DNA from 2 places in the Planococcus maritimus genome. Region 2 is predicted to be linked to the other one. Evidence: riboswitches for the same ligand, from Rfam matches in the RefSeq annotation. Region 2 holds a riboswitch; the other holds the start of a gene.
What was found. A riboswitch is a leader RNA that binds a small molecule or an ion and turns the genes downstream of it on or off. The one in region 2 is predicted to bind S-adenosylmethionine.

Region 1 (6,836 bases), 1.1 Mb from region 2:
ATCCGAAAAATTGATCGATGTGGAAAAATACGTCGTGTAATAGATTGGACAGAACAGGAAGGGGAAGCCCTTCCTGTTTTCAGGCTGTCGAGAAAGGTAATAAATCGCATTTTCCGAAGCTTATCGCACGACTCCGTGGGCTCGCGCCCAAGCCTCCTCGGTCGCTCTGCTCCTTGCGGGGTCTCGGTCGTCTCGCTGTTCCACTGGAGTCGAGCGAACGCTTCTCCAAATACTTAAATAGGTCTTTGATTTTTAAATGTCGAAAAGATGGTCCGATTTTAATTCGTAACTGTTTATTAAACTTCTTCAACAGTCTGAGAAAGGGAAGGAAAAACCTTTCCTTTTTTGTTTAAGACATGCAAGAAGAGGAAATTTTATAATTTTTGTATAAAGTACTTTTCTGAGCAATAGAAACGGTAAGGTTTCTTTAGTATTTAAGGTCTTTCCTTCGTTCAATACACAATAACGGATGGGAATGGAGACGGCGACTCCTGCGGAAATAGCACGAGCTGAAGACCCTGGACTGAGCGCAGCGAAGGAAGCGAAGGAAGCCGTGTCCGCGGAAAGCGTCCGTCGAAATGGACATCCGCTTTTTAATACAGGACAACCTTATTTTAAATTTAATTTGCATAAACTCCCTTCCAGTCGACTGCTCCGGGGCATTTTGATATGCTTGATTGACAAGACAGGAGGAGATTGAATGATCCAGTATTATGCTTACCCGAAATGCTCGACCTGCCAAAAAGGCAAGAAATGGCTCGAGGCGAATGGTGCGGAATTTGACTACATCGACATCGCACAAAATCCGCCTTCCGCAACACAACTAAAAGAAATCCAAGAGACAAGCGGCATCGAACTGAAAAAGTTTTTCAATACGAGCGGCAAGAAATACCGCGAACTGGAATTGAAGGAAAAACTACCGGAGATGACTGCAGACGAACAATACGAATTGCTCGCCTCAGACGGCATGCTGATCAAACGCCCGCTTGCTTGGGACGGAACACAAGCGACACTCGGCTTCAAAGAAGAAACCTATACAAATACCTGGGGCTAACAAGTCTGTCATCTTGTTTTTCATTCAGGGTTGTGGCAAACTAAAATTGAGTCAATTACATATTTGGAGGGGTTTGGATGAGCACACCACAAGAGCTTCGTTATTCAAAAGAACACGAATGGGTCAAAGTTGAAGATGGCAAAGCCACGATCGGCATTACTCATTTCGCGCAAGATGAACTTGGAGACATCGTATTTGTCGAGCTTCCGCAAGTCGGCGACGAGCTGAAAAAAGACGAGCCGTTTGGCAGCGTCGAATCCGTTAAAACGGTATCGGAATTGTATGCGCCAATCAGCGGGAAAATCGTCGAAGTCAATTCTGAGCTTGAAGACAGCCCGGAATTCGTCAACGAATCCCCTTACGAACAAGCGTGGATGGTCGTTGTGGAAGCCCCTTCCGAAGATGAGGTCAATGCCTTGATGTCAGCTGACGAATACAAAGAAATGACTAACGAGTAAGTTCCAGAAGCGCCTTTTTTTGGCGCTTTTTTTCATCTATCGTTTTCTGGGGGGATACGTATGGAGAAAGTAATAGTGGTTGAAGGGATTAGCGACAAAGCCCGCATCGCGCCATTGATTGCAGAACCCGTGACGATTCTTTGCACAAATGGTACAGTAAGTGCTACAAGACTCGAGGAGATGCTTTTGCCATTTGAAGGGCAGGATATCATCATCCTGGTCGATGCGGACGCTTCGGGCGATAAGCTGCGCAAGCTCATCAAGCGCGAGTTTCCTGAAGCGCGCCATTTCCATATCGACCGAAGTTATAAAGAGGTGGCGACGACGCCGCTGCGCAAGCTGATCGATGTGCTCATCGCAGCCGATGTACGGGTCTTAAATCCAGTAGCAGGGAATGACTAACATGAACGAATGGACACATAAAGAATGGCTGAAGGAAAAAAACACGCAGCCCGTTTCAGCATATTATTTGTATACGCCGATGTGCGGCACTTGCCAAGTGGCCAGTAAGATGCTCGGTGTGGTGGCGGAACTATTGCCGGACCTTCCGATGGGCAAAGCCAATTTGAATTATGTACAGGAAGTAGCGGAACTCTACGAAGTGGAAAGCGTGCCGTGTCTGTTGATTTCACAAGATGGCCAAGTGACGGATAAGGTCTATGCGTTTCAGTCAGTGCCTTATTTATACGAAAAATTAAAAACGGTTGACGAATACAGCCAGCCATGATAGATTTAATTTCTGAAATTAACTAAATAGCGTAGCTCTTATACAGAGAGGTGGAGGGAAGTGCCCGATGAAGCCCGGCAACCGTCATGAAAATGAAATGGTGCCAAGTCACTCAAAGTGAAAACTTTGAAAGATGAGAGAACGGTTTATTGTGTTTACACATGTGCCTTTCTGCTTATCTGAGCAGAAAGGCTTTTTTATTAGCAAAAGATTTAGGAGAGTGCCCAAACATGATTGAGTTAAAAGGATTAACAAAAGTGTTCGATACGGGAAAAGCGCGTTTAACGGCTGTCGACCATGTCGATTTAACGGTGCCATCCGGTGAAATTTTTGGCATTATCGGCTATAGCGGAGCAGGGAAAAGTACCTTGATCCGCCTGCTAAATGGCCTAGAACAGCCGAGCGAAGGATCCGTAGAAATCAATGGCCAAAACATCACGGCGATTTCAGGCCCGAAGCTCAGAAAAGCCCGTCAAAAGGTCAGCATGATCTTCCAGCATTTCAACTTGCTATGGTCACGCACCGTTCGTGAAAATATCGAATTCCCGCTGGAAATTGCCGGTGTAGGGAAGGAAGAGCGGCGCAAACGTTCTGCAGAGTTGATCGAATTGGTCGGCTTAGAAGGACGCGATAATGCATATCCGTCACAACTTTCCGGTGGGCAAAAGCAGCGCGTCGGCATCGCACGCGCACTGGCCAACGATCCAGAAGTTTTGCTTTGCGATGAAGCGACTTCAGCACTGGACCCACAAACGACCGATGCCATTTTGGATTTATTGGTCGACATTAACAAACGATTGGGCTTGACGATTGTGTTGATCACTCACGAAATGCACGTCATCCGGAAGATCTGCCACCGGGTGGCGGTCATGGAAGGCGGGCGCGTCGTCGAATTGGGCGAAGTGCTGCATGTCTTCCAGCATCCGAAAGAGAACATCACCAAAACTTTCGTCGCTCAGGTGACCGAGACGGAGGACTCAGCAGAAACCGTCCGCCATTTGCGCGAGCAATATCCGGAAGGCCAATTGGTCAAACTGATTTTCGTCGGAGACCAAGCAGAACAGCCAATCTTGACGCAGCTCATCCGGGAATATGCAGTGGAGGTCAATATCGTCCACGGCAATATCTCTCACACCCAGCGCGGGGCGTATGGTACGCTGATTCTTCAATTGAAAGGCTCTGCAGACGAAATAAGCAAAGCGATCGCTTTCCTCGGTGCACATGATGTACAGACGGAGGTGATGGGCAATGCTTGAGACTTTATTCCCGAACGTGGATTGGGCAGATATGTGGGAAGCGACACTTGAAACCATCTACATGACAGCGATGTCCACATTCTTCACTTTCGTCATAGGCTTGGTTCTAGGAATCGTTTTATTCCTGACCGCACCTAATCAATTATGGGCCAATAAAATCGTCAACTGGCTGACCGGCGCATTCGTCAATATCTTCCGGTCGATCCCTTTTATCATTTTGATCATCTTATTGATCCCGTTCACGAAATTCTTGATCGGCAGCATACGCGGACCGAACGCGGCGCTCCCGGCACTAATCATCGGAGCTGCTCCTTTTTACGCCCGAATGGTGCTCATCGCCTTGAAAGAAATTGATAAAGGCGTTATCGAGGCAGCCCGTTCGATGGGAGCGACAACGTGGACCATCATTCGCAAAGTATTGCTTCCTGAATCAAAACCGGCATTGATTTCCGGTATTACGGTAACAGCAATCGCTTTGGTTGGGTATACGGCAATGGCCGGCATTATCGGTGCTGGTGGCTTAGGAACACTAGCTTTCTTGGACGGTTTCCAAAGAAGCCGTGAGGACGTCACGTTGATGGCAACTATCGCGATTCTCGTCATTGTATTTATCGTCCAATTCATCGGCGATTATTTGACCGGAAAAGCAGACAAGCGCTAAAATCCGGATTGTCTTTAGATCATGAAAAAGATTGGGCTTTACAGTCCATGAAATAAAAAATACATTCAATAGTAGAAAAGGGGAAATTTGTAATGAAGAAACTAGTATTTGGTTCATTTGCAGCAGTATTGGCATTATCCGCTTGTGGTGCAGAAGATAGCGGCAGCGGTTCATCAGAAGGAGAAACAAGCACGCTAAAAGTTGGCGCTTCTAACATTCCGCACGCTGAAATTCTGGAACAGGCAAAACCGATTTTGGAAGAACAGGGCATCGAGCTTGAAATCGAAACGTACCAAGATTACATTCTCCCGAACCAAGACCTTGAATCAGGCGATTTGGATGCAAACTATTTCCAACACACACCTTATTTGGAATCACAAATTGCTGATCATGGTTACGATTTCGCCAGTGCTGGAGGCATTCACATTGAGCCGATTGGTGTTTACTCGCAAGACTTTTCGTCTCTAGAAGAGTTGCCGCAAGACGCAACAATCCTCATGAGCAATTCTGTCGCTGACCATGGCCGCATCCTGGCTATGCTTGAAGCAGAAGGATTGATTACGTTAGAAGAAGGCATTGACAAAACAACGGCTGAAACGAGCGATATTGTAGAAAACGAGAAAAACTTGCAGTTTGATACAGAGTACGAAGCGGCTCTACTCGTACAAATGTACGAATCAGGCGAAGGGGATGCGGTCTTGATCAACTCAAATTATGCGATCGATGCTGGCTTGAGCCCGATGGAAGATGCTATTGCGCTGGAAAGTTCAGATTCTCCATACGCTAATATCATCGCTGTGCAAGCTGGAGATGAAGAAAACGAAGATATTCAAGCTTTGGTGGACGTGTTGACATCACAAGAGATTCAAGATTTCATTTTAGAAGAATGGGACGGATCAATCGTTCCAGTTGAACAGTAAAATTTTTAACCAGCCTATTCCATGAGAATAGGCTGGTTTTTATATTGCGCAAAGTGGGGGACTAGGCAAACAGCTTACAAGTATAGACCTGAACAAATGTCAGTCTTCCTCTTTTTGTTTTATCGGAATAATAAAAATATTACGTGATTTCGTAAAAAGCTATTAGCTTTTCGAAAACTGTGGTAATTTCACATAATACACAATAAACATCTGTTTACACAGGGAGGACAAGATCATGAAAATTCAATTCGGTTTATTGCCGCGGATTGTGCTGGCCATTGTGCTTGGCGTACTCATCGGTTCGTTTGCTCCAGAAGCGCTCGTTCGTGTATTTGCAACATTTACAGGAATCTTTGGCGGGTTCTTGAATTTTATCGTGCCCTTAATCATTCTTGGCTTTATCGCACCAGGTATCGCGAAGCTTGGGAAAGGCTCAGGGAAATTATTAGGCCTGGCAACTGCGATCGCGTATTTATCAACGGTAGTGGCAGGGGTTCTAGCGTTTGTTGCGGCATCATCGATTTTGCCTAGTTTGATGGAAGGCGGTTCACTGAGTAATCTGGATGATCCTGAAAATGCACTTGCTGAAAGTTTTATCGCTTTAGAGATCCCTCAATTGTTTGGGGTCATGAGCGCTTTGATCTTGGCATTCCTGCTTGGTATCGGAATGGCTTCTACAGGAAGCAAGACGATGGCATCGTTTTTTGAAGAGTTCCAACAGATCATTGAAAAAGTTATTTCATACATCATAATCCCGCTATTGCCTTTTCATATTTTCGGTATTTTCGCGAATATGGCACACGGTGGGGCGGTGTTTGAAATCCTTTCGCTCTTTGCGGTTGTCTTTATTCTCATCATCGTCATGCATTGGCTGATGTTGACAGGACAATACACAACGGCAGGCCTATTACGAAAGAAAAACCCGTTCACTTTAATCCGTACGATGCTGCCGGCATACTTTACAGCGCTTGGCACACAGTCTTCGGCAGCGACAATTCCAGTAACATTGCGCCAAGCACGGAAAACAGGCGTGAAAGAACGCGTAGCGGACTTCACAGTTCCGTTATTTGCCACTATCCATTTGTCGGGCAGCACGATTACGCTCGTTACATGTGCAATTGGTGTCATCTTATTAACTGGTCAATCGCCTTCATTTGGCAACTTCTTCCCGTTTATTCTGATGTTGGGCGTAACAATGATCGCAGCTCCCGGCGTTCCGGGCGGTGCTGTCATGGCAGCCATCGGATTGCTTGAAGTGATGCTCGGCTTTGATGAAACGATGGTCGCGTTGATGATTGCTCTATACTTGGCGCAGGACAGCTTTGGAACAGCGGCAAATGTAACTGGAGATGGAGCGCTCGCGAATATCGTCGACCGTTTTACTCCTTCTCAAAAAGTATGAATTGTGCCGGAATTCAATGAATTCCGGCTTTTTCACGCTCTCTATACGGATAAATCTGGCTATGCTATCATATGCTGGATATGAAAACCAGGAGGCACGAACATGAAAAAAATCACAATTCTCGGCTTGTCTGCGGCGTTATTGCTAGCGGCATGCGGAAACGAACAATCTACTGATACAACTGAAACGACATCGGGGTCTGACACGATGGAATCTGGAAAAGAAAGCATTAAGAGCCAATTGATGCAATTTTATCTATCCGTTTCCAAAGAAATAAATTCAGAAGATGCACCATTAAACGACTTTGAAATTGCGCAAGCTGAAGAGGCATTGCCTAGTGGTACAGAGCTTTCAGAGA
Region 2 (6,836 bases):
TTTTTCTTTCAGTAATTCATAATCCGTTTCTTTCAAGCGGCTGCGTAACCGAACCAATTGCGCAGTAATAGCAGCCATTTGACCATCTTTCGGCACCAGCACCAGATTTAGCGAAAAATCGCTGTTCCAGCGATGATACACGTCCGCCAAGAAAAAGCCAGCCGCTGTGATGAAGTTCAATTCGATCGGTTTACGAGTGGCTTGGGTGTTAAGCATTCGCTGTGCTTTTTCCCGGCTGCCTTCATCGAGCAACTCCAGAAATTCTACTGATTTTCCGAAAAGCTGTTCCGCTTCAAAGGAATAATCAATCACCTCGAAGCTATTGTTCAGTTGAAAAGCCGGAAGCGGCCATTCAGCCAGTGGAGAGCGTGCCATCGTTCGACCCCTTTCCTGTGCGGATCCATTCCCGGAGCGCTCCGAGTTCACGAACGATCACGGCACCTTTCACCTGCAGGTCGGCAAAGCTCGACAAAGTAACGGCTCTGCCGCCGATCAAAATGGCAGGCTTGGGGACTACTTGTGAAAATGCTTCCGCGTAAGTTTTTAAAACCGGCAAACGATGTGCCAAAGCACCAGATACAGCCACAACATCCGGCTTCCAGTCTTCAGCTAATTGAAGTGCTGAATCGAGCGGTAAATTCGGCCCCATATAGCGCACCTCATATCCTTCTTCGCGGAACATCGCCGCGACCATCTTGAGTCCGATATAATGTTCTTCGCCTTCTGGGCCGAAAATCATCGCTTTTTGTCGTCCCTCTTTATTTTTATTGCGCAGTTCCGTAGCAGACAAGACAAAATCACACACGGCGGTTGCCAAATGCTCTTCTGCTACCGAAATTTCATTTTGTTCCCATAATTCGCCGATGCGGTACATCGCCGGCGTTAACAGCTCCCCATAAAGCTGTTCATGCGAATGGTTTTCCAGAAAATCCTGGACGTATTTCAAAGCTTCCTCTTCCTGCCCTTGCAAAAAAAGATCCGAAAGCTGTGTTGAGTCGTTCATGTGATCAGCTCCTTTTATGTTGAGGGAGCTCCAATAACCGGACTGCGCGATCGAGGCAGTCCAGCATGAAATCTCCTTGCATCGTTTCTGTATAGCGCGGAACAATTTCGATGAGCCGCTTAAAATTATCAATGATGAGTGCCGTTTCGACATTGCGGCTGACGAGCACCGTCTCGAGCCAGATGGCATAGTCTAGAAAGGATTGTTCGCTTTGCAGCTCCCACGCGGTTTCAAGGCAATCCAAGTGATGATGATTGTCTTTGACGGTATGTTCATATCCCTTATCGCCAAAACGCTCCCATAAATTCGGGTACGCTTCATATATACCGTCTGCTGTGTCGGTTGCGATTTGCTGTTTTTGCTCCTGGTTCATTCGGCCACCACCTCGTATTGGTGGACTTTCGGGACGATGCCCGCAAGCTCCTGATCCGGATAGTTCTTCTCCAAATCGTGGATTTCCTTGAACTCCTGACTCTTGACCCAGTTCATATATGCCTGTTTCGTTTGCCATTCCAGATGAACAGTCAATTCATGACGTTTCTTTGTGTTTTGGATCAACCGAAACGATGTGAAACCGTCCGCTTGATCTACACGGCGTGAACGTTTTTGATAAATTTCGATGACGTCTTGCACTTTGTCTTCCGGTACAATGACCGTTGATGTGACGATGTACATAATTCAGGACCCCCTTGCAACTAGCTTTGTATAAGCTGGGTATGATAAAAGTATACCTCAGCATACCATTTCAACTTCCGGAATAACAGCGAGCGCCATTTATCCGGAATAGTTTTTTCAATATTCTGCTTGTATTTCCTAACAAATTGCCGTATGATGAACAACATTAACCAACGACAACTACATAAATGATTCTTATCTAGAGAGATGGAGGGATTTGGCCCTTTGAAGTCTCAGCAACCGGACATAGTCACGGTGCTAATTCCAATAGGCACAAGCCTAAAAGATGAGGAGATGGCATACATGACAGGGGCTTTCTTCTTGATTAAGAGAAGAAAGCCCCTGCTTTTTTTAGTTGAAAGGATGAGGATCATGAAAGAGCATAGCTTAGAAACACGCTTAGTACAGCTTGGCAACCGCAGCGATCCACGGACTGGGGCGGTCAATCCCCCGATATATCTGTCGACCGCCTACGAGCATGAAGGCATCGGCAAATCCACAGGCTATGATTATACACGGACAAAAAACCCGACGCGCCAGCTGCTTGAAGAAGGCATCGCAAATTTAGAAGGTGGCGATGCGGGCTTTGCCTGCAGCTCCGGCATGGCCGCGATTCAATTGGTCTTATCCTTGTTCCGCCCGAACGACGAAATTTTGCTGCCTGAAGATATTTACGGCGGCACTTATCGCCTGCTCGAACAGTACAACGAAAAATACCACATTCGTCCAGTGTATGACCCTTTTGTCGATCCCCAAACTGCAGAAGCGAAGATCACCGCCAATACCAAAGCCATTTTCATTGAAACACCGACCAATCCTCTCATGCAGGAAATCGACTTGGAAACGTATGCGGAAATCGCCAAACGCCATGACCTGCTACTGATTGTCGACAACACATTCTTGACGCCTTTTTTGCAGCAGCCCCTTTCGCTAGGTGCTGATATCGTGCTTCACAGCGCTACCAAATACATTGGCGGCCATAACGATGTGCTCGCAGGCCTGGTGGCAGCAAAAGGCGATGCGTTATGCGAACAGCTTTTCACTGCCCATAACTCAGCCGGCGCTGTGCTGTCGCCGCTCGATTCCTGGCTGTTGATTCGCGGCTTGAAAACTTTGCCGCTGCGCATGCGCCAGCACGAAGCAAACGCCAAAGAACTTGCCCGCTTCCTTGAAACTCAACAAACCGTGACAGAGGTGCTATACCCCGGCAAAGGCGGCATGTTGTCGTTTCGTCTTCGAAAAGAACAATGGATCGGGGAATTTCTTGAAAGCCTGTCGCTTATCACATTCGCCGAAAGCCTTGGCGGGGTTGAAAGTTTTATCACCTATCCGGCCACACAGACCCACGCCGATATGCCGGTTGCAGAACGCACGGCACGCGGCGTCTGTAACCGCCTGCTCCGCTTCTCGGTTGGCGTTGAGCAGGCTGAAGATTTGATCGCAGATTTGTCACAAGCCCTGGCCAAACTGGAAAAGGAGGTCGTTTCCTATGAGTGAACGACGCGAAACCAAATTGATCCATACAGCAGGCATCGATCCATTAACAGGCGCCGTCAATGTGCCGATTTATTTATCCTCGACTTTTCATCAGGAAAGCATCGATTCGTTCGGCCCTTTTGACTATAGCCGATCCGGCAATCCGACCCGCAAGTCACTCGAGGAAACCATCGCCAAACTCGAAGGCGGCACGCGCGGACTGGCTTTTTCTTCTGGCATGGCGGCTATCTCGTCTGCTTTCATGCTGTTGAAAGCCGGCGACCATGTATTGGTCTCGGAAGACGTTTATGGCGGCACCTACCGTTTCATCACGGAAGTGCTAGAAAAGTTTAAAATCGATTATACTTTCGTCGACATGACCGACCTTGGCGAAGTGGCCGCAGCTTTTTTGCCGAATACAAAAGTCGTTTACATTGAAACGCCGTCCAACCCCGTGATGAAAATTACTGATATCGAAATGGCCGCGAAATTGGCGAAAGCAAACGACGCCCTGACATTTGTCGATAATACCTTCATGACCCCGCTTTACCAGAATCCGCTTGAACTCGGCGCGGACATCGTGCTCCACAGTGCGACAAAGTTCCTCTCCGGCCATAGCGACATCACCGCCGGGCTTGCCGTGACGAAAGACGCGGGACTCGGCGAACAATTAGCGTTTATCCAAAACACGTTCGGCTCGGTGCTCGGGGCGCAGGATTCCTATACATTGATTCAAGGCATCAAGACGCTCGGCGCCCGCACAAAGCAATCCGGCGAAACAACGGCACGTCTTGCAGCGTATTTGCATAAGCACCCGTTAGTCGAAGAAGTCTATTATCCAGGGTTTTCGTTCCATGACGGGAATCCCATCCATAGTCGACAAGCGAGCCACGCAGGCTGCATCTTGTCGTTCCGTTTAGCCGATAAAGACGCTGCACGCATTTTCGTGGAAGCTTTGGAGATTCCAATGTTTGCTGTCAGCCTTGGTGCCGTAGAGTCGATCTTGTCTTATCCGGCTACGATGTCCCATGCCGCTATGCCACCCGCTGAACGCGAGAAACGCGGCATCACCGAAGGGCTCCTGCGCTTTTCTGCAGGGCTTGAGCATCCCGATGATTTGATCGATGACTTCAGCCAGGCCCTCGAAAAAATCGCTAGCGCCAAAGGGCTCAGCGTCGCTGATTGAGGAGACGAATAAAAGAGTGGCCGCTTCGTCAGTTCGCTGACAAGGCGGCCACTCTTTTCGTGATCATGTAACTAATACATTAAGAAAGCCTGAATTCCAGGGGGAGGGGAATTCAGGCTTTCTTCTATTTATCAGAAGACAATCTGCTGGGCAGGCTCTTTGAGCGATACTTTGGCAACGCCCGTTTCTTCGGCAGCCCTAGCGACTGCTTCGGCGACCGCCTGTGCAACGCGCGGGTCGAACGGCTTCGGTATCACATAATCTTCGTGCAGTTCATGGGTCGCGATCAAGGAAGCGATCGCTTCGACTGCGGCAATTTTCATCGCATCGTTGATGTCGCTCGCCTGCACATCGAGCGCACCACGGAACAGTCCTGGAAAGGCCAGTACATTATTGACTTGATTGGCAAAATCAGAACGCCCTGTCCCAATGACCCGTGCACCGGCTGACTTTGCAGCGTGCGGCAAAATTTCCGGATTCGGGTTTGCCATCGCGAAAATGACAGGATCGTCATTCATCGTACGCACCATACTTTCTGTCAATGCGCCTTCCGCCGAAACGCCGACGAACACGTCTGCTCCGGCGATAACGTCCGCCAACTGACCTTGCTCCATTTGGTAATTGCTCATTTCTGCGACTTCTGCTTTAAAAGGATTCATGCCACTCGGGCGTCCTTTGTATATCGCGCCTTTCGTATCGCACATGACGATATGGCTGAACCCGAACTTCGCAAGCAATTTGACGATGGCGATGCCTGCTGCCCCTGCACCATTGACCACTACTTTGACATCTTCAATTTCTTTTTCGACCAGCTTTAGAGAATTAATCAGCCCGGCAAGCGTGACGATCGCGGTGCCGTGCTGGTCATCATGGAACACCGGGATATTCATTTCCTGTTTCAGGCGTTGCTCCACAATAAAGCAAGTCGGGGCAGCAATGTCTTCTAAGTTGACGCCGCCAAAGCCCGGTTCGAGCAATTTGACGGTTCGGATGATTTCTTCGGCATCTGTTGTGTCCAGGCAGATGGGAAATGCATCCACACCGGCAAATTCCTTAAACAATAATGCTTTTCCTTCCATGACTGGCAGTGCTGCTTGAGGGCCGATGTTGCCGAGTCCAAGCACTGCCGTTCCATCTGTAATGACCGCGACCGTATTGCCTTTCATCGTGTAGTCATGCACCTTGCTCGGATCGGCATGGATTTCACGGCATGGTGCTGCAACGCCAGGAGAATAGGCGAGGCTCAAATCCCTCTCATTTTTCACAGCCACTTTTGAACGAATCTCCAATTTCCCTTGATGCCTTTTATGCAAGCTCAGCGAATCGTTTTTCAGATCGGTCATTTGCCTCATCTCCCTTTTGATTATAATTGTTTATTATATCCCCTCTTCGTCAAATTGAAAGACTTTTCTTATAATTCTGATTAATTTCAGACTTTAGGCTGATAGAGAAATGGTGAGTCCTTTTTACTTATGTCTTCATTTTCTGCCTGATAAACCGAATCGATTCTCTCCCTGTTTTCCTTTATACAGGATCTTTTCACGACATGCTGCATACAGTCGCTAAAGTCGTATCGTTTCCTGTCGCTTTTCCCTATTGATTAGATACCTTGTTGCCTTTGCGCGTTACACATAAAAAAACCCGCTCAATTGGCGGGTTTTTCAGCAAATTCTATTTCGTAATTTCGCCAAGTTCGATTGAGGCGAGTGTTGAAGTAATCGCCATGTCTTTGGAGTCGTAGGGATTAGCCAAAAACTCACGTTTCACTTCGCCAAAGCCTTTGACAAAATAATTCCGGCTAATCGAACCGCTTTCTGCTGCCAGGGATTCGCAGAACCGCTTCTACAAATGAAACGAATCGTGGTATATCGGCTTCAAATGAATGTCGTATGTTTTGCGTACTTCTTCTAAATCGTAAATATGGCCAGGAAAATCCGGATCTTCCAACTTTTCGATTTGTTCATGCACCAAGTCAGCGAAATAAACACCCACCGCAACACCTTTAGGATATTTGCGCTTCACTTTCGCTACAAATTCATCCGTCAGCACTTGATTGAATGCATGATAAAGCGCTGCGTTAACAACAGTCAAGGATTCTTTTGTTGCATAGGAAACAACGTAATAATTGCCATATTCATCTTTTAACAGATCTCGTTCAGCCTGAATATCCATTCTCTTCTCCTCCTTATAACGCTATTACTTTTCCATACCCTGAGCCTGCTTTATGAAAACAGTGGCCTTTCCATAAAAAATCACCTGTAAGCTTCGGGAGAGCTCGCAGGCGATGGCTAATGATAGAGCCAGTTGCAACAACTTAACAACTGGTACCTTGTATCAAAATCTAGCTCAATATTTCTTCAAGTAGTTTGATGATGCGTTGCTGCCGTTCAGGTTGCAAGTCAGACCCTGAAGGTAAACAAAGTCCCTCTGCAAACAACTTTTCACTGACCGCGGTCTTGCCGTGAGGATTATGCGAATAGAATTTACACCCGGCAA

Region 1: linked by a shared signal. The riboswitch ahead of BBI11_RS05730 (methionine ABC transporter ATP-binding protein) and the one ahead of BBI11_RS11410 (methionine biosynthesis PLP-dependent protein) in region 2 are both predicted to bind S-adenosylmethionine.

The regions. Positions count from the first base shown of each region.
Region 1 covers NZ_CP016538.2:1,144,746-1,151,581, forward strand. Annotated here, with positions in the region: gene BBI11_RS05705 (acyl-CoA dehydrogenase family protein) at 1-40, shown strand, start outside; gene BBI11_RS05710 (arsenate reductase family protein) at 701-1,054, shown strand; gene gcvH (glycine cleavage system protein GcvH) at 1,132-1,512, shown strand; gene BBI11_RS05720 (ribonuclease M5) at 1,573-1,914, shown strand; gene BBI11_RS05725 (thioredoxin family protein) at 1,916-2,239, shown strand; SAM riboswitch class I at 2,275-2,379, shown strand; gene BBI11_RS05730 (methionine ABC transporter ATP-binding protein) at 2,470-3,495, shown strand; gene BBI11_RS05735 (methionine ABC transporter permease) at 3,488-4,156, shown strand; gene BBI11_RS05740 (MetQ/NlpA family ABC transporter substrate-binding protein) at 4,249-5,076, shown strand; gene BBI11_RS05745 (dicarboxylate/amino acid:cation symporter) at 5,312-6,478, shown strand; gene BBI11_RS05750 (hypothetical protein) at 6,581-6,836, shown strand, end outside.
Region 2 covers NZ_CP016538.2:2,265,776-2,272,611, forward strand. Annotated here, with positions in the region: gene BBI11_RS11390 (STAS domain-containing protein) at 1-375, opposite strand, end outside; gene BBI11_RS11395 (cobalamin B12-binding domain-containing protein) at 353-1,003, opposite strand; gene BBI11_RS16490 (hypothetical protein) at 1,008-1,376, opposite strand; gene BBI11_RS11405 (antibiotic biosynthesis monooxygenase family protein) at 1,373-1,678, opposite strand; SAM riboswitch class I at 1,871-1,971, shown strand; gene BBI11_RS11410 (methionine biosynthesis PLP-dependent protein) at 2,051-3,175, shown strand; gene BBI11_RS11415 (aminotransferase class I/II-fold pyridoxal phosphate-dependent enzyme) at 3,168-4,340, shown strand; gene ystJ (NADP-dependent malic enzyme) at 4,472-5,683, opposite strand; gene BBI11_RS11425 (hypothetical protein) at 6,183-6,512, opposite strand; gene BBI11_RS11430 (aminotransferase class I/II-fold pyridoxal phosphate-dependent enzyme) at 6,682-6,836, opposite strand, start outside.